3 regions of the Turicibacter sp. genome follow, and region 1 is predicted to be linked to each of the others. Evidence: riboswitches for the same ligand, from Rfam matches in the RefSeq annotation. Region 1 holds a riboswitch; each other region holds the start of a gene.
The links. Region 1 has a riboswitch for S-adenosylmethionine ahead of J6D32_RS02320 (methionine ABC transporter ATP-binding protein). Riboswitches for the same ligand answer to the same signal wherever they lie in the genome.
Positions count from the first base shown of each region.

Region 2: another riboswitch for S-adenosylmethionine. It lies ahead of J6D32_RS05850 (methionine ABC transporter ATP-binding protein); the one in region 1 lies ahead of J6D32_RS02320 (methionine ABC transporter ATP-binding protein).
Region 3: another riboswitch for S-adenosylmethionine. It lies ahead of metK (methionine adenosyltransferase); the one in region 1 lies ahead of J6D32_RS02320 (methionine ABC transporter ATP-binding protein).

Region 1 is NZ_JAGAVR010000013.1:31,817-43,247, reverse strand. Features, by position in the region: gene rbr (rubrerythrin) at 8-550, shown strand; gene pflA (pyruvate formate-lyase-activating protein) at 662-1,393, opposite strand; gene pflB (formate C-acetyltransferase) at 1,424-3,649, opposite strand; gene J6D32_RS02325 (manganese efflux pump MntP) at 3,938-4,564, opposite strand; SAM riboswitch class I at 4,820-4,921, shown strand; gene J6D32_RS02320 (methionine ABC transporter ATP-binding protein) at 5,028-6,044, shown strand; gene J6D32_RS02315 (methionine ABC transporter permease) at 6,041-6,709, shown strand; gene J6D32_RS02310 (MetQ/NlpA family ABC transporter substrate-binding protein) at 6,827-7,690, shown strand; gene J6D32_RS02305 (leucyl aminopeptidase) at 7,864-9,324, shown strand; gene J6D32_RS02300 (alanine/glycine:cation symporter family protein) at 9,436-10,728, shown strand; gene J6D32_RS02295 (hypothetical protein) at 10,757-11,308, opposite strand; gene J6D32_RS02290 (ArsB/NhaD family transporter) at 11,345-11,431, opposite strand, start outside.
Region 2 is NZ_JAGAVR010000035.1:68,707-80,137, forward strand. Features, by position in the region: gene aspT (aspartate-alanine antiporter) at 1-344, shown strand, start outside; gene aspD (aspartate 4-decarboxylase) at 387-2,030, shown strand; gene J6D32_RS05830 (zinc ribbon domain-containing protein) at 2,075-2,527, opposite strand; gene J6D32_RS05835 (M20 family metallopeptidase) at 2,619-3,797, opposite strand; gene J6D32_RS05840 (MetQ/NlpA family ABC transporter substrate-binding protein) at 3,817-4,626, opposite strand; gene J6D32_RS05845 (methionine ABC transporter permease) at 4,654-5,334, opposite strand; gene J6D32_RS05850 (methionine ABC transporter ATP-binding protein) at 5,318-6,361, opposite strand; SAM riboswitch class I at 6,454-6,555, opposite strand; SAM riboswitch class I at 6,633-6,734, opposite strand; gene J6D32_RS05855 (DUF6320 domain-containing protein) at 6,802-7,464, opposite strand; gene J6D32_RS05860 (hypothetical protein) at 7,448-8,743, opposite strand; gene J6D32_RS05865 (C39 family peptidase) at 9,167-10,153, shown strand; gene J6D32_RS05870 (ATP-dependent helicase) at 10,238-11,431, opposite strand, start outside.
Region 3 is NZ_JAGAVR010000122.1:966-8,904, forward strand. Features, by position in the region: partial or broken gene J6D32_RS13045 (N-acetylglucosaminidase) at 1-1,275, opposite strand, end outside; gene J6D32_RS13050 (diacylglycerol/lipid kinase family protein) at 1,435-2,325, opposite strand; gene metK (methionine adenosyltransferase) at 2,448-3,638, opposite strand; SAM riboswitch class I at 3,980-4,080, opposite strand; gene J6D32_RS13060 (DNA recombination protein RmuC) at 4,158-5,339, opposite strand; gene J6D32_RS13065 (glycosyltransferase family 2 protein) at 5,406-6,356, opposite strand; gene J6D32_RS13070 (glycosyltransferase-like membrane protein) at 6,411-7,880, opposite strand.

The DNA.
Region 1 (11,431 bases):
AAGAAAAATGAGTAACTTAAAAGGAACTAAAACTGAACAAAACTTAATGACGGCTTTTGCTGGGGAATCAATGGCTCGTAATAAATATACTTATTATGCAGCTAAAGCTCAAGAAGAAGGATATGAGCAAATTGCTAACGTATTCCTTGAAACTGCTCGCAACGAAATGGAGCATGCAAAATTATGGTATAAATTACTTCATGACGGAGAAGTTGCTGATACAATGACTAACTTAAAAGATGCTGCTGCTGGGGAAAATGGTGAGTGGACAGATATGTATGCTCGCTTCGCTGAAGTTGCTCGTGAAGAAGGATTAAATCGTATCGCGGTATTATTTGAAATGGTTGGGAAAATTGAAAAACACCATGAAGAACGCTACCTAGAATTATTAAAAAATCTTGAAGAAGGTAAAGTTTTCGAGCGTGAAGAAGAACAAGCATGGGTTTGTTTAGAATGTGGACATATCCACTATGGAAAAAAAGCACCTAAAGCTTGCCCAGTATGCACTTATCCACAAGCACACTTTGAATTACAAGCTAAAAACTATTAATATTTGAACATTATAAAGTTAAAAGGTTCTATCTCATAATGAGATAGAACCTTTTTTAACATATAAAAACCGCTAATCCTACAAAAAGGAAGGATTAGCGGTAGAAGGAATTTAGATTGCTTTACCTAAAATTTCTTCAGCATGTTTAACAACTTCATCACTTGGAGCCTCTTGTCCTTTTAATGGATAATCATACCCCATTTGAGTCCATTTATACTCACCCATGCTGTGATAAGGTAAAACTTCGATTTTTTCAACTGTTTTCAGAGTTTTAATATATTCGGCTGTTTGTTTAAGATCTTCTTCATCATCAGTTAATCCTGGTACTAAAACACGGCGAATCCACATTGGAATACCAGCATCCGATACAAGTCGACCAAATTCTAATATGTGTGCATTATCTTTACCAGTTAACTGTTTATGTTTGTGTGCGTCAAACATTTTGATATCCAACATTAGCATATCTGTTACTGATAATAATTCTTTAAGTTGTGCTTTACGTTCTTCAGTATTGAAGTGTAAATCACCTGAAGTATCGATGTTAGTATGAATGCCATGTTTTTTACACTCTTTAAATAATTCTGTCACAAATGGCATTTGTAATAAAGGTTCTCCACCACTTACAGTGATTCCTCCACCTGAAGCCTCAAAAAACTCTTTATACTTAATTAATTCGTCAACAATTTCTGAAACTTCCGTTACTTTCCCTTCTTTCATTTTCCATGAATCTGGGTTGTGACAATAAGCACATCGTAAGCCGCATCCTTGGACAAAGACGATAAATCTAAGTCCAGGACCATCAACTGTTCCGAAAGATTCTACTGAGTGTACATATCCATTCATACTAATCACCTTATCTTCTATTCTTCCCAATTACATTTTTTCATGCATTGTACGGTTAATAACGTCTAATTGTTGAGCACGAGTTAACTTGATGAAGTTTACCGCATACCCAGATACACGAATTGTTAATTGTGGATATTTCTCTGGATGTTCCATAGCATCTAATAAAGTATCACGGTTAAATACATTGATATTTAAGTGATGTCCTTTTTTGTTTACATAAGCATCCATGATTGCTACTAAGTTTTTGTTACGTTCTTCATCTGTACGTCCTAATGATTTTGGTACTAATGAGAATGTATTTGAAATACCATCTTGTGCAGACTCGAATGGTAATTTAGCTACAGATGACATTGAAGCGATAGCTCCGTGAGAGTCACGTCCGTGCATTGGGTTAGCACCTGGAGCGAATGGTTCACCAGCTTTACGACCACATGGAGTTGTTCCTGTTTTCTTACCGTAAACAACGTTTGAAGTGATTGTTAAGATTGATTGAGTTTGTAATTTAGCACGGTATGGTTTATGTTTACGTACTTTTGTCATGAATGAAGACATAACATCAATTGCAATTTGGTCTACGCGATCATCGTTGTTTCCGTATTTAGGGAAATCTCCTTCAACTTCGAAATCAACTGCGATTCCAAATTCATCACGAACTGGTTTAACTTTAGCATATTTGATAGCTGATAATGAGTCAGCTACTACTGATAATCCGGCAATACCAGTTGCTGAAACGCGTTCTGCATCTGTATCATGTAATGCCATTTCGATACGCTCATAGCTATATTTGTCATGCATGTAGTGGATGATATTTAATGTATTAACATATAAATCTGCTAACCATTCCATTACTTCATCATAACGTTCCATTACTTTATCGTAATCTAATACTTCGTCAGTAATTGGAGCCCAATGTGGTCCAACTTGTGCTTTAGATTTTTCATCTTTACCACCGTTGATTGCATATAATAATGCTTTTGCTAAGTTTGCACGAGCACCGAAGAATTGTAATTGTTTACCAACTTTCATTGGTGATACGCAACATGCGATAGCATAGTCATCTCCATAGATTGGACGCATGATGTCATCATTTTCATATTGGATAGCTGAAGTTTTGATTGACATTTTTGCACAGTATTCTTTGAATCCTTGTGGTAATTTAGTTGACCATAATACTGTTAAGTTTGGTTCTGGAGCTGGTCCTAAGTTATCTAATGTATGTAATACACGGAATGAGTTTTTAGTTACTAATGGGAATCCATCAGTTGACATACCAGCGATTGATTCAGTTACCCAAGTTGGATCTCCTGAGAATAATTCATTGTAGTCTGGAGTACGAGAGAATTTAACTAAACGTAATTTCATTACGAAGTGGTCCATCATCTCTTGTGCTTGTTCTTCTGTGATTACTCCATTTTGTAAGTCACGTTCAATATAGATATCTAAGAATGTAGAAGTACGTCCTAAAGACATTGCAGCACCGTTTTGTTCTTTGATTGCTGCTAAATATCCGAAGTATAACCATTGGATAGCTTCTTTAGCTGTTGTAGCTGGTTTAGAAATATCGAAACCATGTTTCGCAGCCATTTCTTTTAATTCTTTTAACGCACGGTATTGTTCTGAAATCTCTTCACGTAAACGAATAGTTTCTTCGTCCATGATACGAGATGTATTGTTATGATCATTTAATTTTTCAGCCATTAAACGGTCGATTCCGTATAAAGCTACACGACGGTAGTCCCCGATAATACGTCCACGTCCATAAGCATCTGGTAATCCTGTGATAACACCTGATTTACGAGCAGCACGGATTTCTGGAGTATAAGCATCGAATACACCTTGGTTATGAGTTTTACGGTATTCAGTGAAAATGTGAGATACTTCTGGATCTACATGGAATCCATAAGATTCAGCAGCTTTTTCAGCCATACGAATTCCACCAAATGGTTGTAAAGAACGTTTGAATGGTTTATCAGTTTGGAAACCAACGATTGTTTCTAACTCTTTATTTAAGTATCCTGGTTCATGAGAAGTAATAGTTGATACGATTTTAGTATCTAAATCAAGAACTCCACCAGCCTCACGTTCAGCTTTAGATAATTCCATTACTTGATCCCATAATTTTGTTGTTGCTTCTGTTGGTCCTGCTAAGAATGAATCGTCACCCTCATAAACAGTAATGTTTTGATTGATAAAGTCACGCACATCAATTTTTTCTTTCCAGTTTTCACCTTTAAAGCCTTGCCAAGCTTCCATGATAATTCCTCCTTGTGGTCCAATTTGAACCTCTCTCTGAAATTTCGAATACCTGTTACTGCACTTTGATTTTATAACAGATAGCCTCATTTTGTAAAGGGTTTGCATAGCATCATAACATTTAACTATCCCCATAAACGTTATAACGTATATATCTTTTACATTGTCTATTATATTGCCGATAATGGAAAAAATCAACTTATATGCTCTAATATTTTGAAATTTTATTGTGACATTTTTATCCACCTAAAAAAACTTCTTTAAGATACATCCTAAAGAAGTTTTATATTAGGACAATATAGATTTTATTCCTAATATAACAATTAATATTCCACCAAATATATTAGCTTTATTTCCAATTATATGACCTAATTTTCTACCAAAGGTTGCTCCCATATAAGATAAAAGAAAGGCAACACCTGAAATGCAAATGACAGCTAACATAATCTGCTCATAAATTAGTCCATACGTAATTCCAGCAGCTAACGCATCGATACTTGTCGCAATACCAAACATCACTAATAATCTAAACGTGATTTTATTTGTTTTTCCAGTTCGTAAACACTTAACCTGACTACACTTTTTTTGTTGGCAAATCGGATACGGACAATTATCTGGTTCTTCTTCAAATGTTTCTTTAATCATTCTTGACCCCAAAATGATTAAAATAACACCTGCAATATATTGATTATAAGTTGTAATATTTCCACTTACGATTGTCAGCGAGATAATTCCTAAAATAAATAATAATCCTTGAAAAAATCCAAAGCTTGTCGCTACCTTCAAGCGCTGTCTTATTGAACTTGTAGCTCCATCCATTCCGAGTGTTATTGAAACAGCAAAAGCATCCATTGCCAACGCTACTGACATTGTAATAATAACAATAATGTAATCATTCAATAAAATCTCCCCCATCTCTAATCTTCCTTGCTCCTACATCTTATCTATTTACCTCATTTAATATACCTATTTTAAAATTAATCTAGAATTATTAAATATTGTATAAAAAATTAGGAACGCTAAACAAAAAAATATTTTTTAATTTCTTACCTTATATATATGTATTTCTGTATAAGTTAAAAAATGGAAAAAATAGATTGACTTTTAAACTAAACGCCTTATAATAAGTATTAAGTCACAACAAACTAAAATTTTATACAGATACACAAACTCTTATCAAGAGCGGCGGAGGGACAGGCCCTGTGATGCCCGGCAACCATCAATTAATGATACGGTGCCAATTCCTGCAGATTTTTATCTGACAGATGAGAGAAAGTGTGACATTACATGCAAATGTAGTCCACCTTTCTACTTATCTAAGTAGGAAGGTTTTTTTGTATCAATGTTAAATGACTTATCTAAGGAAAGGGGAGAGAATATGATTATCCTTGATCAAGTTAAAAAAGTATTCCAAACTTCATCCGGCCAAGTAACAGCAGTTGATTCTGTTAATCTAGAGATTAAAAAGGGAGAAATCTTCGGAATTATCGGCTACAGTGGTGCTGGAAAAAGTACATTAATCAGAATGTTAAACTTACTCGAACGACCAACCGACGGGACCGTTACAATTGACGGAAAAGATCTAACTAAGGTATCTGCTAAAGAACTTCGCTTAGCACGTCAACAAATCGGAATGGTATTTCAACACTTTAACCTACTTTGGTCTCGAACTGTTTATGAAAATATCGCCTTTTCTCTTGAAATTGCTGGCGTTAAGAAAAATGAAATCAAACCTCGTGTACTAGAATTAATTCAATTAGTTGGATTAAGCGGGAAAGAAAATAACTACCCTTCCCAATTAAGTGGAGGTCAAAAGCAACGTGTCGGAATCGCTAGAGCGTTGGCAAATAACCCAAAAGTTTTACTGTGTGATGAGGCTACATCAGCCCTCGATCCACAAACAACAGACGAAATCCTAGACTTATTAGTCACAATTAATAGAAAATACAATTTAACTATCGTTCTAATTACACATGAAATGCATGTCATTCAAAAAATCTGTCACCATGTTGCCATTATGGAAAATGGTCGTATCATCGAACAAGGTGATGTCTTAACTGTCTTTAGAACCCCAAGTCACTCCGTTACTAAACGATTTGTAAAGCAAGTTGTCAATGAAGACGAATCACTTAATACGTTAGATACCCTATCAAAACAATTCCCTGATGGAAAAATTGTTTTATTAAAATACTTCCAAGGAAATGCTGAAAAACCATTTATCACAAACGTTATTCGACAATATGATGTTGATATTAATATTATTCACGGGAAAGTTGTTCAAACACAAGATGGTGGTTATGGATCACTTTACGTTCAACTAACAGGAAATGATATTAATTCTGCACTTAATTATTTAAAAGAGGCAGGAGTAGAAATTGAGGTGATGGCACGATGATTTCATCATTACTACCGAATGTACGCTTTGATAAAATGTTTGATGCCACAACTGAAACACTATATATGTCACTAATTGCTTGTATTTGTGTTTTCTTATTAGGTCTTATCATCGGATTAATCTTATTCTTAACAGGACCTAATCAGTTACTTGAAAATAAATGGATTAATCGTATTTTATCTGCTTTCGTCAATATATTCCGATCAATTCCATTCGTTATCTTAATTATTTTGTTACTTCCATTCACAAAATGGTTAGTCGGAAGTATGTTAGGTCCGAATGCTGCACTTCCTGCTCTAATTATTGGAGCAGCACCATTCTATGGTCGATTAGTAGAAATCGCTCTTCGCGAAATCGATAAAGGAGTTATCGAAGCTTCAGTCGCAATGGGAGCTTCAATATGGACAATTATTTGGAAAGTTTTAATTCCTGAAAGCTTACCTGCATTAGTATCTGGTATTACTGTCACAACGATTTCTCTTGTTGGTTACACAGCAATGGCCGGTGTAATCGGAGCAGGAGGGCTTGGTAATTTGGCCTATCTTGATGGATTCCAGCGTAATCGCATGGATGTTGTATTTGTAGCGACAGTCATCATTTTAATTATTGTCTTTACCATCCAAATGCTCGGAGATTTTATTACTAAAAAAATCGATAAACGTTAAAAGAAATCTGACGTTAAGTAACTATTAGATAAATCCTTAATTTTTCACGAAATTGAGATTTATATAGGAATCGTGGGGGAACACGATAAAAACAAAATCCAAGGAGGAGAATTAAATATGAAAAAATTATCTTTAGGTTTATTAAGCTTTGCTGCAGCCCTAACATTAGTTGGTTGCCAAAATGACACAAAACCAGAAACTTCTACACCAGAAGCGCCAGAAACTGAGGAAGTAAAACCTGCAGAAACGACAAAGTTATCTATTGGAGCATCTGCGGTCCCTCATGCTGAAATATTAGAATTTGCTGCTCCATTATTATTAGAAGAAGGAATCGAGCTTGATATTACAGTATTCCAAGACTATGTTTTACCTAATACAACGGTGGAAAATGGAGAATTAGATGCAAACTACTTCCAACACATTCCTTATTTAGAAGAATTCAATGTTGAGCATGGAACAAACCTTGTAAATGCGGGTGGAATTCATATCGAACCTATTGGAGTTTATTCTAAAAAATATACATCATTAGATGAATTGCCAGAAGGAGCAACAATCATCATGAGTAATTCAGTTGCTGATCACGGACGTATGCTAGGATTATTACAAACAGAAGGCTTAATCAAATTAGATGATTCTGTTGAAGTTAGCAAAGCAACTGTAGAAAATATCATTGAAAATCCTAAAAACTTAAAATTCCAAACAGATATCGATCCAGGATTATTAGTTCAAGTTTATAATGCTGAAGAAGGTGATGCTGTTTTAATTAATACAAACTACGCGCTTGATGGTGGATTGAATCCAATGAATGATGCTATCGTAATGGAAGGATCACAGTCACCATATGTGAACATCGTTGCAGTTAAGAGCGGAAATGAAAATAATGAAGCAATTCAAACATTAGTTAAAGTGTTACACTCTGAAGAAGTTCAACAATTCATTATTGATACTTACGAAGGAGCAGTTGTCCCTGTATCTGAATAGTGAATCAAATGGCTCTCATAACGAGAGTCATTTTTTAATAAATATAATAGATTTAGAATGAAAGTAAAAAAAAATTCTATCCTAAAAATGAGAAAAAGTATAAAATATAAGCTTTTTTCAAACTGGAAACTTTTAACTATGTTATAATAATGACAAATGAAAGGGTGAGAAACATGATTCAATTTAAATCAACAGTAAATTTTAAAAATGAAAAAACAAATTTAGTAGTTGGTGTATTTAGCGATACGACACATCCATTATTCTTGCAATTAGATAAGGCGTTAAATAAACGTTTATCTGCTTCTTTAGAAGAAAAATTAATTCCTACTACTTTCAAAGAGATTACACCAATTTATCCACTTGGACAAATTGAAAGCAAAAAAGTTTATATCGTTGGTTTAGGAAAATCAACAGACTTTAATACTGAGAAGTGCCGCCAAGTAATCGGACAAGTTGCAAAAATAGCAAAAGATGATGTAACAATCCTACTTGAAACATTTGATAGCAAACAAACCTCAATCAATGAGTTAGCAACGATTTGTGGTGAAGCTATTACACTTGCAACTTATAAGATGGAAACATATAAAACAGAAGAAAAAGTAAAAACTCCAGTCAAGTTCTACATTCATAGTGAATGTTCAATTGAAGCAGATTTAAAGCGCGGTATTATCTACGGAGAAGCAACAAATAGTGCTCGTCAATTATTAAATGAACCAGGAAATAAATTAACAGCAACTAATTTAGCAAATGCTGTTGCAACGTTCGCAAACGAACATAACCTTGAAGTTCGTATTGTTGAAAAAGAAGAAATGGAGCAATTAGGAATGGGAGGAATTCTTGGTGTAAATCAAGGTTCTGTTGAACCTCCAAAAATGATTGTTGCTAAATATCAAGGAACACCTCGTTTTGAAAACATTACAGCTTTAGTCGGTAAAGGTTTAACATTTGATACAGGGGGATATTGTTTAAAACCACGCGCTGGAATGGAAAATATGAAATCTGATATGGGGGGAGCTGCTTCAGCATTTGGAGCATTCCAAGTAGCTGTCCGCTTAAACCTACCCGTTAACTTACTATTAGTTATCCCTTCAACAGATAACATGATTAGCGGTAATGCAATTAAACCAGGTGATGTTATTAAAACGATGAATGGAAAAACAGTTGAGGTAACCAATACAGATGCTGAAGGTCGTTTAATCTTAGCAGATGGAATTACATTTGCTAAACATTTAGGAGCTAGTAAAATTATCGATTTAGCCACTTTAACGGGAGCTATTATCGCAGCTTTAGGAACGGATACAACAGGTGCCTTCACAAATAACCAAACCTTCTATAATCAATTCTTAAAAGCAGCAGAATTAACAAACGAATACGTTTGGCAAATGCCACTTCATCCACGTGATCAAAAAGCATTACGTTCCAGTGATGTTGCCGACTTAAATAATGCACCAATTGGAAAACCAGGAGCAATTATGGCGGCTGCTTTCTTAAAAGAATTCGTTGAAGAAACACCATGGATTCACTTAGACATCGCAGGAACTGCTGATACAAAGGCAGCTCATGACTTAGGACCAAAAGGTGGAACTGGGGTTATGGTTCGTACCATTGCTAAATTATTAGAACTACAAGCTTAATCATTAAAACGTAGGAATTACTTATGAATTCCTACGTTTTTTTAATACATAATTTCTTAAGTTGATAAATAAGATAGTTAACAAGGATGTAAAAAAAGATGGGGGACTTATATGATAAAAGAAATAGAACACATTATTTGGTCTTACTTAGCAATTCCCACTTTGTTAATCGTAAGCTTAATTTTTACTTTTTATTATAGAGGGGCACAATTTCGATTTAAGGAAATGATTAAATGTTTAACCAAAAAAACACCAACTAGTGAGGGTGTTTCATCTTTTCAATCCTTTACTATGGCCCTCGCTGCACGAGTAGGGGTAGGTTCTTTGGCCGGGGTTGCACTCGGAATTTATATTGGAGGACCGGGAAGTGTTTTTTGGATGTGGGTCAGCGCATTTATTACAGCTGCCGCTTCGTTTGCAGAAAGTACACTTGCCCAAATTTATAAACGAAAAGATGGAAAGATGTATATTGGAGGACCGGCCTACTATATTGAAGATGGCTTACATAAAAAATCTTTTGCTATCATTTACGCTATTATTATTATTCTAACTTATACTTTTGGTTTTAGTGCAATTCAGGCTAATACAATTGCGACTTCATTTAATGATGTATTATCTATCCCTCCGCTTATAACAGGAATCTTTCTTGCCATTTTAAGTGGATGCATTATATTTGGAGGGGCTGCATCCATAGCTAAAATGACTTCAAAAATCGTACCTATTATGGCGCTATTTTACATTGGAATTGGGATATTTGTTATGCTGACGCATCTTTCATATATTCCCACATTCTTCACTACAATTCTCGAAGATGCCTTTCAACCCTCTCCATTAATCGGGGGCACCGTAATGTTTACAATTATTACAGGAATTAAACGCGGGGTTTTTTCAAATGAAGCGGGAATGGGATCGGGTGCTCACGCGGCTGCAACAACAGATAGTGAGTTTCCAATTGAACAAGGTTATATCCAAGCATTTGGTGTTTATGTTACAACCTTATTCATTTGTACTATTACAGCCTTTTTAATCATGGTAACAGATGCTATCAGTGTTGCTGATAACTATAGTAATGGGATTGAACTGACTCAATATGCTTTAACAAGTTTATTTGGTCCAATTGGAGGAATTATTCTAGCAATTGCTATCTTCTTCTTCGCCTTTAGTACGATTTTAACTGGATATTTTTATGGCGAATCTAACGTCAAATATCTCTTTAAAACCAATCATGTCCTCTTCCTCGTACGAATTATTGTGATTGTGGTCATCATTATCTCTGCCTGTGCTTCAGCAGGACTTATTTGGTCACTAGTTGATATCGGTGTTGGATTAACTGCAACCATTAACATTATTGCTCTTTGCTATTTAGCATCAGAGGTGAAAAAGCGCCTGCGAAAATTACCATAAAAAAAGCCATCGTATGATGGCTTTTTCTTTATTCTTCGTTAGAAGGAAAGACATGACTTAAATAATTTGGATTTGATTTATCATAAATCAAATCCGATTCCTCTGCTGTCTTTCTAATTTCATCTTCAATTTCTTGAATTTTATTTAAAATTGATTCTGCATGGAATTTTTCAACATTGTAATACAAGAACAAATCTTCAAAAGCCTTTGCGGTTTTATTTAACTCTTGATTGATTTTAATGAATGAGGCAATATTTTTACTCTTTGCCGCATTTTTAAATTGCTCTAAATCAATTTTAATGGTTTCAATAACATCCTCTTCATTTTCGTATTCTTTAAGAGGAAGGGGATATGGTTTTAATCGTTCTAAGAAGTAACGATTTGATTTGTTAATGTTGTAAACATACGATAAGCGGAAATCACCAATATGGAATCTTACATAACAGCAACTACTTGGGAGTTGTAAAACTTCTCCACCCATTTGACGTAAAACCATTTCATGTTGATTGGCTTGCATACGCATATAACTAGCGTTCGTAAAAATACCTGCACCTGTAAATTCCGGATTAAATTTATCCATAATATATCTCCTTTATCATCAAATTATTTAATCACATTATACATAAAAGATTAGAAGATAAATAGTAGAAATGATAACAGAAATAATCATAATAGGGAATCCAATCTTTAAAAAATCCCCAAA
Region 2 (11,431 bases), on a different contig from region 1:
GTAATGTTGGTCTTGCTGCTTTCGTTGCTGTTGTCGGTATTAATGCCGGTCCAGGGTTCGTTTCTGGTTTAAGATCATCAGGGATCAGTTTCTTCTTAGCAGGTGTGGTGGTGACACTTATTCCAACATTCGCGGGAATTTTTCTTGGAAAATATGTATTCAAATTTTCAGCTCCAATTGCTCTAGGAGCAACTGCAGGAGCTTTAACAACAACAGCGGCAATTGGGGCTATTACTGAGAAAGCTGAAAGTAATGCACCCGTACTTGGATACACCGTTCCTTACGCTGTTGGTAATATCTTATTAACTGTTTGGGGATCCTTGGTTATTATTTTCTTCTCCTAACCTTATTAATATCTTGAAACAAAATTTGAAAGGAAGTTTTGTATGACTACACGAGCTGAAGTTAAGCGTAAAAAAATCAATGATATCATTGAAAGAGTACAACACTTAAGCCCATTTGAATTAAAAGATGAGTTAATTCATATGGCTAAACAATCTGAACAAAAAGGTGTCCGTATTATGCTCAATGCAGGACGCGGAAATCCTAACTGGACAGCTGCCACTCCACGTCAAGCCTTCTTCACTCTTGGACAATTCGCCGTTGAAGAAACACAACGTACTTGGCATGAAAAAGATTTAGCTGGTATGCCTGAAAAACCAGGAATTTATGAGCGATTCACCTCTTATGTAAGAAATCATAAAGATGCTCCTGGTATTGAATTACTATCTAACATCATTGAATATGGTATTAAAGATAAAGGATTTGATCCAGATTCTTGGGTATTTGAATTAGTTGATGCTATTATCGGTGACAACTACCCAGTTCCTGATCGTATGTTAATCCATATCGAACAAGTTGTGAAAGATTATGTGATTAAAGAAATGGGTGGGAATCCCGAAACATCTACTCACCAATTATACGCTGTTGAAGGTGGTACAGCCGCAATGTGCTATATCTTCGACTCACTAATTGCCAACCGCATTTTATCTCCAGGAGATAAAATCGCCTTATTCGTTCCAATCTTTACCCCTTATGTAGAAATTGCTAACTTACCTCGTTATCATTTCGATATCGTAAAAATTTATGCTTCAGAAATTAGTGAAGAAGGCCGTCATACTTGGCAATATCCGCAAGAAGAGTTAGATAAATTAGCAGATACTAGCATCAAATTAGCTTGTGTTGTTAACCCAAGTAATCCACCGTCAGTTGCAATCAACGAAGAGTCTATGTATTACTTAAAATCAGTCGTACAACGTCAAAATCCAGATTTAATGATTGTTACCGATGACGTATATGGTACATTCTCTAACGATTTCAAATCATTAATGTGTACCCTTCCTTACAACACATTAGGAGTTTATTCGTACTCTAAATACTTCGGTGTCACTGGTTGGCGTTTAGGGGTTATCGCATTAGAAAAAGACAATGTCTTCAATCACTTAATCAACAAATTACCAGAAGATGAAAAAGATATTTTACGTGAACGTTATGGCGCCTTAACAACTGATCCAGATAATATTCCATTTATCGATCGTATCGTAGCAGATAGCCGTCAGGTTGCACTTAACCACACTGCTGGATTATCCACTCCTTGTCAGGTCCAAATGGCAATCTTCTCTATCTTTGCCTTATTAGATAAAGAAAATGTTTACAAAGAACAAACGAAAGAAATTTGCCGTCGTCGTAAACATTTACTATATGATAACTTTGATAACTTATCTTATAAAGAAGATCCATATAGTACGTCATACTACAATGAAATTGACCTTCTTGTTTGGGCAAAATTAAAATACGGTGAGGAGTTCGTTAAATACTTAAAAGAAAAACGTAACCCATTAGAATTCTTATTCGAATTAGCCGATCGATACAGTATCGTCTTATTAAACGGTAGTGGATTCGAAGGGCCATCTTGGTCAATCCGTGTTTCCTTAGCTAACTTAAAAGATGAAGAATACGCTGAAATTGGTAAAGCAGTTAACGAATTATTCTCTAAATACGCGGAAGATTGGAAAGAATTCCAATGGTAATATAGAAAAATCCCCGGTGAAAGGTATCACCGGGGATTTTTCTTTTATAAAGGTTGCCCACAACCAATACAAGATGTAGCTTGTGCTCCATTTTCCATTCCACATTTAGCACAAACAACAGCAACGACACTTCCTCTTTCTTCATTTAAGCGACTTCCACACGTTTGACAAAACGTTGAATCAATCGGCATTTCTGTCCCACAAGATTCACAACGTTTAATCCCTCTTAATTCATTAACCATTACCTCATAATGCTCAACATTCTTTAAACTTCCTTCAATTGCTAGACATAAATCTTTAAATTCCAAACTAGGTTGATTTCCATAAAGTTGATAATATAAGCGACCTAAATTCATATATATTTTATTTAATCGTTTTTCTTCGTCACTAATCTGTGTGTTTAATTTTGCGATTTCCGCAAATTCTTTTGTCTTTTTCATCGCATCTTGACTTGTTTGAGTAACCTTCTTACCAAACTGTTCGAAAAAAGTGCCCATCCTCTCACCTCATCTTCAAATTTATAATTATTAAATCACTTTATTATATTCAAGTGCTTTAGTGATATAACTATAAATTCAACTTTTGATGTTATCTCACTTTATTCAACTCAAACTCCTCTTTAATTTGTGCTAACAACTCACCATCACTTAATAATCGTAATCCTATTCGAGCTAAAATTTCTGCGCTTTGAAGCAACCCTTCATCCCCCTGTTTAGAAATCGCTGCCTGCTTAAATTCCTCAGTATGAGTCACTACCTCAGAGTCACAGATTTTTACAGATGGATGAATCGTTGGAATGACATGACTGACATTCCCAGCATCGGTTGAACCTTTTGATTCATTAGGATTGATGTCCTCTACAATCAATCCCACTTCAGTTGCAATCTTTTTAAATAATTCATTAAATAAGGGATACACAATTAAATCTTCCACAATATTTTGATACGTATTATATTTCACCTCACACCCTGTACTCAATGCCGCACCTTTCGCTATTTGAATGACCTTATTCGTGATTTCTTCACAGGTTGCAATCGTATTGGCACGAACATAAAATCTCGCTTTCGTATACTCTGGAATAATATTAGGTGCATCTCCTCCGTGTGTAATAATTCCATGAATTCTAACATCAGATGTTACATGTTGTCTTAAAGCATTCACCCCACTAAAAAATAAAATCATGGCATCTAATGCATTAATTCCTTTCTCCGGACATCCTGCTGCATGAGCGGGACGTCCAAAGAATTCAAACTCAATGGGATGATTGGCTAAAGAGCTAGTTGTTATTGCTGTTTTATTACCTGGATGAATCATCATACAAGCATCTACATCATCAAACAATCCCGCTCTAACAAACGAAGCTTTCGCACTCCCATTATTTCCACCTTCTTCAGCCGGTGTCCCAAAAACAATGACTTCTCCTCCAGTTAATTCTAATAAAGGTGCTAAACTGCAAGCAGCTAATACACTACTTACCCCAATAATATTATGACCACATCCATGCCCAAGTCCCGCTAAAGCATCATACTCAGCTAAAAAACCAATCACCGGACCAGGTTTTTTAGCAATATATCGTGACACAAATCCTGTTTCATGCCCCGCAATATTTGTCTTTACATCAAATCCTCTTTCTTTTAAAACATTCGTTAACAACTCACACGCAAAATATTCCTCGTTTGCAATTTCAGGATGTTCATGGATTTGATGACTCAGGTTGATAAAATAAGCTTCTTGTTCCTTTATAAATTGACGAATTTGATTTTCCATACGTTCTCTCTCCTATTCACTAAAATGCTGGAATCGATGCCCCTTTGTATTCTTCTTCTATAGCTTTTTTAGTTTCTTCCGTTTGATAGACTTCCACTAAACGTTTTAATGCTTCTTTATCCTGATCCTCTGTCCGAACCGCAATGATATTGTAGTAATTTACAACCGTTTCACTTTCTGTATTCTCAACATAAATCGAATCATCAAGTGGTGATAAGCCAGCTTGAACAGCGACCCCATTATTAATGACTGCGACTGCCACATCCTCAAATGAACGCGGTAATTGTTGAGCAACTAATTCAACGATTTCTAACTTTTTAGGATTGGCAATGATATCTTTCACCGTTGGCGTAATCCCCACTCCTTCTTTTAATGTAATTAAACCTGCATCTTGAAGTAATAATAGAGCTCGACCACCATTTGAAGCATCATTTGGAATTGACACTTTATCTCCCTCTTGTAATTGTGCTACATCCGTTAATTGCGATGAGTAAATTCCCATTGGGGCTAAAACGGTATATCCAATTGATGTTAGATCTAAGTTATGATTGCTTTTAAATTCTTCAAAAAATGCGATTGTTTGAAAAGCATTCGCATCAATTTCTCCATCGGCTAGTGCGGTATTTGGTAAGTTATAATCACTAAAAGTCACAAACTCAAGGATAATCCCTTCTTCTGCAAGACGACTTTGAACACTTTTCCAAATGGAATTAACTTCGCCATTAATTCCTAACTTAATAACCGAATCACTTCCCACTTCATTACCACATGCAACTAATAAAAATCCTAAACAAACTGACATTACTAACCCTAATAATTTTCTTTTCATGATCAATTCCTCCTAATATGATTTATTTTAATGACTGAGTTTCCGTTGGAGCCATTCCCCGGCACTTTGAACTAGTGACACTAACACAAGTAAAACGACAACAGTCACAAACATGATGTCTCCTTTAAAATATTGATAACCATAACGGATGGCAAAATCTCCAAGACCACCTCCACCAACACTTCCAGCAATAGCTGAAAATCCAATCAAACTTACGATCGTAATCGTGAGTGCATATATGATATTTGGTAATCCTTCTTTTAACAAGACACGATAGATAATTTCAAATGGACTCGATCCCATCGCTTTTGCTGCTTCAATTACCCCATCATCAACATTTAACAGTGCCGACTCAACTTGTCTCGCTACAAACGGTGTCGTCCCCACAATTAACGGAACTAAAGCCCCTTTTAACCCAATCGTTGTGCCAACAATCCACTTCGTAAATGGCATAATAAACGCAAGCAAGATAATGAAAGGAATGGATCTCAAAACATTCATTAATTTTCCGATGATATAATAGACCCATTTATTTTCAACCAAATGATTTTGCCTTGTCACCACTAAAACAACCCCAATTGGCAATCCAATCATCGTTGCAAAAATCCCCGATATACTAACCATTAATAACGTTTCGTTAAGTGCTTTTAATAAATCAGGAAAATACTCGACCACATTTGGACAAATTTGATTAAAGAACTCGACCATCACTTAACACCTCCACTTTAATCTGATTATCATTTAAATACTGTAGTGCCTGACTCATCAATTTCTCATCGCCATGTAAACTGACAATTAGATGCCCAATGGGCGTTTTTTGTATCATCTCCACACTTCCAAATAAAATACTCGCCTCAATATCAAACAACTTTGAAATATTAGAAATAAAGGCTTTACCTGTCTGTTGTCCAACAAATGAAATCTTCACAAGTTTTTCAAGTTTTGTTAATTCTTCAAACGAACCTCTCGACTCTAATAACTCAAAAATCCGTTCATCCTGAAATACATTGGCCACAAAATCCTTTGTAATAGTTGCTTTAGGATTTGAAAAAACATCAACTATAGGTCCTACTTCAACAATTTCACCTTCTTCCATCACCGCCACTTGATGACAAATATCTTTAACAACCTCCATTTGATGCGTAATCAATACCATCGTAATTCCTAACCGTTCATTAATTTCTTTTAACAACCTAAGAATCGATTTAGTCGTTTGAGGATCAAGAGCTGATGTCGCCTCATCACAAAGCAACACTTCTGGATCATTTGCCAATGCCCGAGCAATTGCCACACGTTGTTTTTGACCCCCACTCAACTGATTAGGGTAGACATTAGCCTTTTCCTCTAATCCAACAAGCTTTAATAAACGATCAACCTTCTCCTTTATTTCATCACGATTCAATCCTTGACCTTTTAGCGGATAAGCAATATTTTCATAAACATTACGTGATTTCATGAGATTAAAATGTTGAAAAATCATTCCGATTTTTCGTCTAGCCTCTCTTAATTGCTTCGCATTCAATTGCCCCAGAACCAAATTATTAATCAACACTTCTCCCTCTGTTGGAATTTCTAAATAATTCAAGCATCGGATTAACGTACTTTTTCCTGCTCCACTATACCCAATGATTCCAAAGATTTCACCTCTATTCACCCTTAAATTTATATTTTGTAAAGCTTTAACCACTTGCCCTTGACTTTCAAAGTTCTTACTTACCTGTCTTAACTCAATCATCTTCTATCTCCCTCCTTGTCAGTTGAAATAAAAAAACGGACCCCTTATCAAAAGCTGGGGTCCGTCTCATTAGAGTCCTCTAATAAACAATCCCCTCATCTCCCAGAATCAATCTGTCGGATTTAGCACCGTGTACAACTGTACCGGTTGCTGAAGCTTCATAGGGCCTGTCCCTCCACTTCTCTTGATAAGGTTTTATATTTAATTAATAAAAAAACTAAGTCATCCTTCAAAAATTTGAAGAACGCTTAGTCTAACTTACAACTCGCGCTCCTCATCTGCCAGAATTAATCTGTCGGATTTAGCACCGTGTACGACTGTACCGGTTGCTGAAGCTTCATAGGGCCTGTCCCTCCACTTCTCTTGATAAGGAATCCATTTTTATTTCTTTTTTAACTTACGGATACTATACCATCCATTTTATGGAATGTAAAGTCTTTTTAATAATGAAATTTCTTTTTTATTTCATGAATCAGTTTACGATCAGCAAACATAAACATCCCAACACATGTTATTAAGGCGTAATATCCTGCAACCACTGCAACCGCTGGAAAACTAATTAACTCAAAATAAACGAGCATTAATAAAAACAATCCAATACCCCCAAGCAGTAACTGATAACTTGCAAAATCTGTAAAACGCTTTGGTCTTAAAATAATTAACAATGTAAAGACAGATGTTCCTGCCATCAGTGCTAATGGAAACACAAAATTCAATGACCACCCTTGATAGCCAAGTAAATAATCTAAAATAACGGCAAATACAGTTCCACCAAAGACATGCGTCAAAATATTTGGTCCAATATTTTTTTTCACTCTTAAGCCAATAATAACACTCACTGACAAATATAAAGTAGAACACACAATAATAAAGACCCAATTCCAATTAAAATCATGAAAAATTCCGATGATAAAAGAATACGAAATAATCACCATGGCCATAAATACAATCAGTTTACGAATCGGCACGCGACGTTTCTTTGCAAATCGGGATGGATAATCTCGAACCACTTCAATTTCAACTAAGTCCAATATTTCCCCACATAAAGGACATCTTTTCAATTCATTTTCTACATTCATTTGACATTTAGAACAATATCTCATTATTTATTTCCTCGTTACATGAAATTGTAATTTCAACTTTCTGATCTTTTAAAAATCTAAAGAAGAATCGTTGAATATCAGTTTCTTCTAATGATGATGTAAAACTAACGACTAACGTCTCCTTAAATGAACAAACCCCACAACGAATTCGTTGATGTGGTGTCACCGGAAGCATGACGCGTACTTGATCGACATACTGTGAAATTTCATCTAAAAAGACAATACGCCCAAGATTCGATAACGTGGTTGTCACCCCTTGATCGGCCTTTAAATAAATTTGTCTCATCACCGTATTTTTGATAAACAGTGGAGCAAAACGGATGGCTAAATTTTCTTGAGCACTCACATTATCTTTAATTTTATGCGTCACAACTTGTTGATCTTGCCCCTCAATTAATTGAATGGATACCTGCTTTAAAATATCTTCAAAACTCATCTCCTCTAAAACATTAACCGATACCGTCACATTAGAAAAGAAATTACGCACAGTATTTGACTCAAAACGGGCTCTTAAATCAAATGGAATTGTCACCGTAATTGGTCGCTTATTCTTTGTGAATTTCTCATTTTCCATATAAATCGAATAAATTAATAAAGAAGATAAAAAACAAGACATACTAACGCCATATTGTTTTGATAATTTAACAATCTGTTTTGCTGGCATCATTCCATGAATCACTTTTAATTCTTGAGGACGTTTTTTAATTCCTAGTATTTTATATGCTTTAGAAGTCGTTGGAATAACTTTTCCATCTCGATCCGACACAACTTTTAAAAAACTGTCCTCATCCATTGCACGTTGAGATTGTTGGTCACTCATTAACTGTAAATGTTGATTGACTGAATTAGGATAAACTCTTTTTAAATATTGATACAATAGAACCTGTAAAAACTGTAATGCGCCTGCTCCATCAGCCAAAGCATGAAAAACTTCTAGATGCATCATGTTTTCATAATAGGTGACATTAAATAAATAACCATTATTAGTGTACTTCGTCATTTTTGAACATGGATACGTAAACTCTTTACGAACTCTTGGTTTTTGAATATTCATATCAAAGTAGTACCAAAAAATTCCCATCCTTAGACGTACACTAAATGATGGCATTTCAAGAAGTGCCCCCACGACAGCTTCTGATAAGTAATCCGCTTGAATTGGTTCTGTCATTTTGACCGAAATTCGGAATACATTTGTTGCCTTTGTACTCGATACGAGTGAATATAACTTCGCCACATTATCAAGCTTACTCCAATAAAATGCTTGGTAATTATCATTCATCTACCATCGTCCTTACTTTTTAAATCTACATCGCAAAAATCAATGCTTTATAGCTAATCATACAATAACTAAGATTATAAATCTACCAATTCAATTAAAACAATTTTACTTTTTTTACTTCTTTTTATTCATCTCTTGAGATGAAACTTCTCCATTTGTAGAACAAAAATAATAATCTAAATGTTTACTTATATAAATTGTAAAAAATTATGAATTTTTTAAATAAAAATGATTGATTTATCCTTAAAAATCGTTTAATATATGATTAATGAGCAATAAAACGTTAATAAATTAGCTATTCCCCCTCTCTTTTGTTTCGATGATTCTCATCTAAACATTTTATTTTTGCTCAAAAAGTTTATAAATACTAAACATAATGTTGAATAAAATTACGAAAATCAAAATTTGAAAGGATGATTACTTTTGAAAAAAATTTCATTATTAACTTTAATTATGGCATTAGGGGTGATGACAGGATGCCAAAATCAAAATGAAATACCTGCCATTGAACCACTTGAAGAGGAGGCAGTTAAAACCGTTTCTGAGACAGTTAAATTAAAACCAGATTTTATTGAGGGAGAAGATTACGATGAATTGGGGGGAGCAGATTCTTATAACTTTTTAGGTGATAACGCTACTTCACGATTTTATGTTAATCCCGATTTTTATCGATTAAAATCAGACGAAACCTTAACCCTCATTGAAGGTTTTAAAACGATGCAACAAACAACGGAATGGTCATGTGGAAACGCCGTTTCTTTAATGACACTTTGGAATATGGGAAAAACTGATTTAACAGAATGGGATATCGCACTTGCCATGGGTTCAAGTGTTGACGATGATACGGAAGGCGCTCTTCCTGGAAGTGCTAATAACTTTCATGAATATGGCACAACCGTTGAAGACATGTACAACTTCTTTTCTAATTTAGAAGGATTTAAAGTATTAGAAACAAGTTATCGCGCTGATTATACCGAGGCTGACTTGGTAAGCGAAGAGGATGGAGCAACCCCTTCTAATATCGGAAATCTAAAACCGACCTTCTCTTCATCATCTTTATACGCTTCAGAAAATAGTGACGATACTGAAGCTTGGGTTGACGATGCTAAAGATTCTTACTTCGTCACATGGCTAACAGGACACTTAAAAGCAGGAAGACCCGTTATGGTTGAATGGGGAGACTGGGATGGTCATTGGGTCTCTATTATTGGATATGATAACAATGGAACACCAAGTATTGGAGATGATACCTTAATTTTTGCTGATCCTTATGATACATCAGACCATTGGCAAGATGGATATGCTATTTTTCCACTTGAACGCTTCTTCTATATGTGGCAAGATCGTAAAGTCGCACCTAAACCTTATCAATTACAACCCTTCATCGTTGTTGACAAAGTGACAGAATAAAAAAGAGTCTCAGGTAACTGAGACTCTTTTTTATTTCAAATAATCGTTTAACCCTTTCATTCATACTTTTTGGCTCATTCTTCTTTATGAATATAAAAACGATATAAATTGACTTCGCTCTTTCACCCTTCTAGATGAAGAGGTTTCTTTCATATGGCGCGTCAATAATAAGCTCTGCTTCGCACGAGTCATCGCAACATAAAATAATCGGCATTCTTCCTCTTGATTAATCCCATCAAAATCGAGCGGGAACATCCCCTGACTCATAAATGGAATAATCACATGATCAAACTCAAGCCCCTTTGACTGATGCACCGTAATAATTGCAAGCTTATTTTCCTCTTTCATGACACGATCAAGTTCACTGCTTGATAACGCCATCAAATTAAGCATTTGAATCCAAATTTCTAAATTTGGTTGATGTGGATTCGTATGATGCAGGCGATGATAGGTCGCCTCAATGTAATTAAGTAACTCTATGATACTTTGCTTATGTGCTTCATCCTCACACTCAAAAGCATCTATTAAACCTTTCATCGCAACATGTGGCGGCTGTGTTTCAAAACAGTCTTGAATTTCTTTTAACCTTTGAATCGCTCCCCATAAATGAGGTTCATAAAATTTCATGACTTTTTTACGGTTTTCATGATGCGTCATTAACAAATCCATACTTTTAACGAGCACATCTTTTGTTGCTAAAATATCATCCATCGCATTATGCGTCGGCTCATGACTCACACCAACATAGGCGCTGACGGTATCTAACTTATGATTTTTCAAATCTGGATACAGGCGCCTAACAATATCTAAGGTATCATAATAGCCCATTGAATTTTCAAACATCAGACCTAAACGATTCATCTGACTACTCACAATTTTTAAATCATATTGAACATTATGACCAATCAATAAAGCGCCTTCTACAAACGCTTGAAACTGTAAAAAGACTTCTCTCGCCTCTTCGCCATGTTCGTTTAAATAGTCATCACTAAATCCGTGCACCAAAGCTGAGTCTCCAACCGAGTGGCTCGGTTTAATAAATCGTTCAAATGAACGAGTATACTCACCATTCACCAATTCAATAGCTGCAATTTGAATAACTTCATCTTGAGTCACATCAAGACCCGTTGATTCCACATCAAAAATGACAATTCGTCCCTTTTCAAACTGCTTCTTTAATAATCCATACGGTTCTTCATACTCATAAGCAGCTTCTTGAAACAAATCAATCATTCTCATCCCATAACTAACATATCGTTGACGATACGTTTGATTAAA
Region 3 (7,939 bases), on a different contig from region 1:
AGCATAGAAGTATTGGCCTGTATTGACTAACTTTCCACCTGCTCCACCATTCGAATTTGTATAATTATCAAAAATATTAGCTGAATAATTTGATTTCGACCTAACTGGTAGATATTGATAATAATTATAAAATGGATTTGATTGATTTACAGCACCTTGACCATTAACCTTAATGTTACGCCAGTTTGTATAAAAATAAATTCCATCATAACTATAATATTTAACATTAGAACTCATCCAAGATGGTGCTTTTCCAACAATCACTTTTGAATAACTATTAGCCTTTGTTACATTACTCGTTAGATAATGAACTAACGTTCCATTTTCATTGGCATAATAAGATGGTGATTGAACTGTTGACGTACTAAAAGTAGTAATTCCTCGTTCATTTATATCATTATATTTATCTAAGTATTGATCATAATAATTCAACTCTGGAACATCTAATGGTTCAGTTTTTTCTTGTAAACTATACATTGTTGTTCCGCCTGGAATATAATAAGCAACTGTCTGAATTTCATACTTTACCTTTGTCCCATCATTATTTAAATCTAATTTAAACCAATGAGATTCAGATTTAGGAACCTTCCCTTCATATCCAGATAAATAAATATAATAATAATTCGTATCTTCTCCTAAATATAACGCATCATCTACATAACAAGAGTTTACATATGTATTATGTTCAGATTGTCCACCAGATGGATATAAATTATGATTGGGCTTACATTGTAATGCCTTCATAATTTCTGAAGTAGTCTTACCTTCTTTTGATTGCTGTCCATCAGGAACAACTTGCCATAGCTGAACTAATCCACTTCCAGAACTTCGACTTTCAATGGAGAATAAACCATCATCTTCTAAATTAATTGAAGCAGTTTCTTCAAGTAATTCTTCCTCAATTTGCTCTTCTGGACTCTTGCTTTCTTCTGATCCATCAGCGCTATCTAAATCTTCTTCTACTTTAGGAATCTCTAATTCTACATCTTCAGTTTCTCCGAATTCTTCGTCATTTGGAATTTCTTCAGGTAAACCGTCCCCCGGATTCTGAATCTCTTCATTTTCAGTACTTTCATTAGATAAGTTTCCATCTAAATCTGGTAGATCGTCTTGACTTGAATCAATTGATTCTTGAACAATATCTGAATTATTTTCTACTTCTGACTCATATACCGTAGCATTAACAATCGCCCCAAAGCTACTAAACTGATTTATTAATAATCCGATTGCTAATGTTCCCTTTAAGACTTCCTTCTTGCCCCGCTTTCGATTCATTTTCACAACTCCTTCTCCAATACATAGCTCCTTTAATTATAAATAATTTATACATTTTTGTCATTAAAACATAGATAAAAAGAATATTTTGACACTCTTTTGTATATAATAAGAAATTTAGTAATAAAAAAAGAATTCAAGTATACTTGAATTCTTTTTTTATTCACCTTTACTTAAAATCTGAACACGTCGTTGAAGACTTTTAATGGTAGCATGTTTCATACTTCCACCATCTTCACCATCAAGCGTCCATTTCACATCCTGTTCACTCTCAACTGTAATTCGATCTGTTTTAAATGTTAACACGTATTCAGGATCGTATGTTCGATTTAAAAAGTCGGTTAAAATACGATGAATATCAATCAAATTTTTAGGAGCTCGAATTAATGTTACTTCAAATAGTCCATCATTTAAATCCGCTTGATTTCCAAATGCATTTTTAATCCCTGCTACCGAATCCGAATTTGAAATCATTCCAAAAATATAATCTCCCTCAATAAACCCATCACGATGATAAATTTTACACTGATAGGATTGAATCGTTGGAAGCTTCATTAATCCTTCAATTAAATAAGCAAGTCCCCCGAGCATATTTTTGCGCGGTTGTGGCGTTTCATAAGCTACGTCTGTAAAAGCCCCAAATGCAGCAACATACATAAAATAACGCTCATTAAACATCCCGATATCAATGGGCATTGGTTTCCCATTTAAACAGAGTTCAAGTGCTTTTGGAACATTTTTAGGAATACCAAGTGTTGATGCAAAATCATTAGTTGTCCCTGTTGGAATATAACCAATCGGAGTATTCCCATTTGCTTCAATTAAGCCAGTGATTACTTCGTTCAACGTTCCATCCCCACCACTTGCGATAACCAAATCATAACTTCGAGCGACTTTCATTTTACTCACAGCATCATGCTTAGCTTTCGTTGGATAAACTGTCACTTCATATCCAGCTAAACTAAACTGAGTGACAATCGATAAAAGGTAATCCTTGATCATCCCACGACCTGACGTCGGATTGATTATAAGTAACAGTTTTTTTAGCACACTAGGCACTTCCTTTCAAAAATTTAAAGTTTTATAGCATAGTATATTATAGCACTCTCTCACATAATAAAAACCTGATTTTTTGTAAAAAAATCAGGCTATTATTATACATCTATTTAATATTAAAGTGAAGCTTTTAACGCTTCTACTTTATCTAAGCGTTCCCATGGTAAATCGACATCAGTACGTCCGAAATGTCCATATGCAGCTGTTTGTTTATAGATTGGGCGTCTTAAATCTAACATTTGAATGATTCCCGCTGGGCGTAAATCAAAGTTTTGACGAATTACTTCGACGATTTTGGCATTCGTAGTTTTCCCTGTACCGAATGTATCAACCATAATTGAAGTAGGCTGTGCAACTCCAATTGCATATGATAATTGAATCTCAATTTTATCTGCATACCCTGCAGCAACTAAGTTCTTCGCCACATAACGTGCAGCATATGCAGCAGAGCGGTCTACTTTTGTTGCATCTTTACCTGAGAATGCTCCACCACCATGACGGGCATATCCTCCGTAAGTATCAACAATAATTTTACGTCCTGTTAATCCTGCATCTCCATGAGGTCCACCGATTACAAAACGTCCTGTTGGATTAACTAAATAACGAGTATTTTCAGTTACTAATTCTTGTGGTAATACTTCATCAAATACATATTTTTTGATATCTGCTTCGATTTGCTCATGAGTTACTTCTGGTGAATGTTGAGTCGATAATAATACAGTATCAATAGCTACTGGTTTTAAAGCTTCATCATATTCAACTGTTACTTGAGTTTTTCCATCTGGACGTAAATAGTCTAATGTTCCATTTTTACGAACTTCAGTTAAACGACGTGCTAATTTATGAGCTAACGAGATTGGTAATGGCATAAATTCTTCTGTTTCATTTGTAGCAAACCCGAACATTAAACCTTGGTCTCCTGCTCCAATTGCTTCGATTTCTTCATCACTCATTGAACCAGTACGAGCTTCTAACGCTTGGTCAACACCCATCGCAATATCAGCCGATTGTTCGTCAATTGCAGTTAACACAGCACATGTATCTGCGTCAAATCCATATTTTGCACGATCATAACCAATTTGACGAATTGTTTCACGGACTGTTTTTTGAATATCAACATACGAAGACGTTGTAATTTCCCCAAACACTAACACTAATCCAGTTGTTACCGATGTTTCACAAGCAACACGTGCCATTGGATCTTTGGCTAAGATCGCATCTAAAATTGAATCTGAAATCTGATCAGCAATTTTATCTGGATGACCTTCTGTTACTGATTCTGATGTAAATAAACGACGTTCTGACACTATAATGTCCTCCTTCAATTCACATTAATACTCTATATTATTAAGCTTTAGATATAAAATCATGCTTAGGGCCGTTAATTTTTGCAATTAACTTGAATCTAATCCTATTTTCCACTAAATTATATTCTAACAATGGTTGTTACATCGCCTTCGCGATGTAAAGTTTGTCTAATTATAGATTTCATGTGTATTCACAAATACAGTGAATACACACTAATAGCACTAATGGATAACATCTGCAAAAAACACAGATGTATAGTTCATCTATTCCGACAAAGCCGGAAAGATGAGCTAACAAAAAAAGCCCGCTATAAGCGGACTTGAATAGGTAGATTCAAACCCTCTTATTGCTCGAGTTAAACTCGCTTGGGTCGGCACCTTTCAATTTCAGAGGTTGCCGCGACTTCATAGGCCCCTATGCCTCCATCGCTCTTAATAAGAGTATATTATTGTAATTTTATTAAATTTAATTCTTATCTATTATAAAGCCTTTTTATTTATTTGTCAAATATTAGCGACTTATTCTGTAAAATCAAGTTCAACATTTGAAATAGCATCGAAGCGAGTCCCAATTTTCTCAGTTGTAATATGGATTTCTTTAACATCTTTCGACACACTATCAATATGCTTACTCAACTTATCCCATCGCTCTTTATAACGCTTGAATTCATCCCCTAATTTATTCAACTCCTGTTGAATAATTAAAGCATGTTGATCCCGTTCTAAATTATTTAAAATCACTTGAATCGTTGTCAGTGTTGACATAAAAGTTGTAGGTGACACAAGCCATACTCTTTTACGTTGCGAATAAGCTACTAAATCTGGGTGATAGGCATTAATCTCAGCAAAAATTGCCTCTGCTGGTAAAAACATCACAGCCTGATCTGAAGTTTCCTGTGGTGTCACATATTTATTGAAAATATCATCAATATGTTTCTTAACATCTTGTTTGAACTGTTTCTCTGCTAGTTGACGCTCTACCTCCCCTAAAGTTCGATCCATCATACGTTGATAATTTTCAAGCGGAAACTTCGAGTCAATCGGTAAATCCCCCATTGGAAGTGGAGCATGAAGCATGGCATCTACAATAGTTCCATTTGATAACTTATACTGAGTTTCATAAATACGATCATTCTTTTCACCGAAAACAGCTGCCATAATTTGATAAAGTTGCACCTCACCAAACGTTCCTCGACTTTTTTTATCTGATAACAGATTTTGTAGTGATACAATGTCCGTTGATAAACTTTCAATCTTTTTCTGTGCTTCATCAATCTTTGCTAAACGAACCAAAATATTTTGAAATGTCTCATTCGTCTTATTAAATGACTGATCTAGCCTCTCATTTACCTTATCATTAATACGCAGCAAATTAAACTCAATCCGTTCATTTAACTTCGAAAAATCACTCTGTAATTGTTGATTCACCAAAGACGTATGCTGATTCAATTGATCTCGCATCACCCGCTCAAACTGTCCATAACGCTCAAGCACTCGCTCATTCGCCTGATTAAAACTCCCACTTAACTGAAAATTAGCATCCTGAAGTCGCTTCTCCATTCGTTGTTGCTCCTCAAGCAATTGTTTCACCTGCAAATCTAACTGTGGATTTTGACGACTTCTTGTATATAAATTTTGTCTGATTAAAATTAACAGTAATAAAAAAATAACCACAATTAATAAAATATAAACTACCGTCACTAATATCCCTCACTTCACCCATTTATTAACATTATTTTACCATATAAAAGAAAAGAACTTGAAGAATTAATCTTCAAGTTCTTTTTTCTCACCAAAATAATCTTTCACAATATAATTAGGACGTCCCTTAACCTCATTATAAATGCGACCAATATACTCTCCAATGACTCCTAAGAAGATTAACTGTACTCCTCCTAAGAATAACATGATACAAACCATTGATGACCAACCTGCCGTTGGGTTTCCATTGATCGCTGTATTAAAGAAAATGTATAGTAAATATGCAAATGCCACAAACGCCACTAAAACTCCTGTATAAGTTGCAAAACGAAGAGGCGCATTTGAAAATGCTGTGATTCCTTCAATTGCATAGTTAACAAGTTTCATGAAACTCCACTTTGTCTCACCCGCAACACGTTCAACGTGATCAAACTCTAGACAAATCGATTGATATCCAACCCATTGGAATAATCCTTTTGAGAAACGATTTGACTCTTTTAAACTAATTAAATCATCAACTGCACGACGACTTAACAAACGATAATCACGAGCTCCGTCAATGATTTCAACGTCACTCATGCGATTAATCACTTTATAAAACATATTGGCAAAGAAACTACGAATAGGTGGCTCTCCATCACGATTACGACGTCGTGTATAAATATTTTCATATCCATCTTCGTAAAGCTTAACCATTTTAGGTAAAAGCTCCGGTGGATCCTGTAAATCAACATCCATAATAACGACGGCTTCTCCACGAGCATATTCCATTCCTGCAAGCATCGCTGCTTCTTTTCCAAAGTTACGAGAAAAATCAATTAAGCAAACACGCTCATCTTTTTCACGCAACGCTTTAATTAATGGGACTGTCTGATCTTTTGAACCATCATTCACATAAACAAATTCAAATTCATATCCATTAATTTCATTCGTTACTTTTATAATTTCTTCATAAAAACGTTCAACTGTTTCTTGTTCATTGTAACACGGTACAATAATGGAAATCAGCTTCCCCATTAAGTCCACCACCTAAAATAATTTGATACTTAATTATATCATAAATTTACAAATTTATTGACGCTTTATTTTTTGAATCATCTGTGTAAACTCACCAAATCCATAACTGGCTAATACAACAAAGACCGGTAAATAAATCATTAGATACCTAGAGCGAGTTTCCCAAATTAATAGAAATAACATCACTCCAAATACCGATATCGTCATAACACTTTCAAAACATAGTTTATCTTTTAAAATACGGATACTACTTAACCACATTAAAAATAAAATTACAACATGAACCATTTGACTTAAATATAAGTATGGTAGGTTTTTATCCCCAAAAATATAATCTTGATAATTATTTGTAACAATTGGCTCACGCTTTAATTTCTCTGGAGCAAAATATGTTCCATCTGACCACGTAAAATTCAACTTAGAATTCAAATGGTTGATAAATCCACCCACTCCAAAAGCTTCTAATCGTTCCTTCATTAGACGAATGTGTTGTGCTTGAATCTCATCATTTGACCAACCACTATCTTTTAAAAATCGCGTCATATTCGTATCCTCATCATCATATCCACCTAATCCTTTAAGTCCCATCATCACCCAATGTGTCTTTGGAAATCCTACTTCACTCGATGCAACAGGAATCAACGGTTTTATGGCGAGTTTATAACTCATCATCGTCACTAATACCATTAAAATGAGCGGTGCACTTAATCTAATGAATCCGTCTTTTCTCGTTAAGAAATAATGAATTAAAATAGCCACCAAAACAACTAAAGCATGCGTCTTCAAAAGGCCTCCAAGACCTAGTACTAATCCTAAAGTTACTAACAATCCTATTTCTTTTTTAGGAGAACGATAAATCTTTGCATACAAATAAAGTGATAAAATAGGTAAAATCATGCCTAAGGTATCGGTGTACACAATAGTAGTATATGTATAAAATGGTGTAATTAAAATAGATAAAATGCTAAATAAAGTAGCTCGTTGTAAGCCATACATTTCTTTAATAAACAAATACATAATCCATACCGCTAAAAATACAATACTTAAATTCACCACTATTAACGGCTTTAACAGATCAGTAAATCCCATAAACCTAAATATCTTAAACAACCCTGTTACTAATAACAAGATTGGAAGGTTATTAGGGCAGTAGAAATAAAAATACTGATCTATTTGTCGAAACTGAATCGATAAATCATACGCCTCATCATACACTTTTCCAAAATCCCATGTTGGATTAACTGTAAAATAACGTGCAAAGAAAAACTGTAATATAATTAAAATAATAAAACTCCCTATTGATATAACCATTAATCTTTTCTCATTACACTTTTCAAGTCTTTTATTTAAAAAGTATAAGCCACTTAATACAATAATGACTCCGAGTAAAATCACGACAGGATTCATTATTTTAAATATTTTAAATGGAAATATGCTTGTATTTAATAAAATGTACCCAAAAACAATGACAAATACAACATTAAATAATGTCATTAATCCTAACTTTATACCAGAAATATTCATAAAAATCTCCTTTTTATTACCTACCTTTATTTTCACATAAAAACCCTTGGTTCATTCAT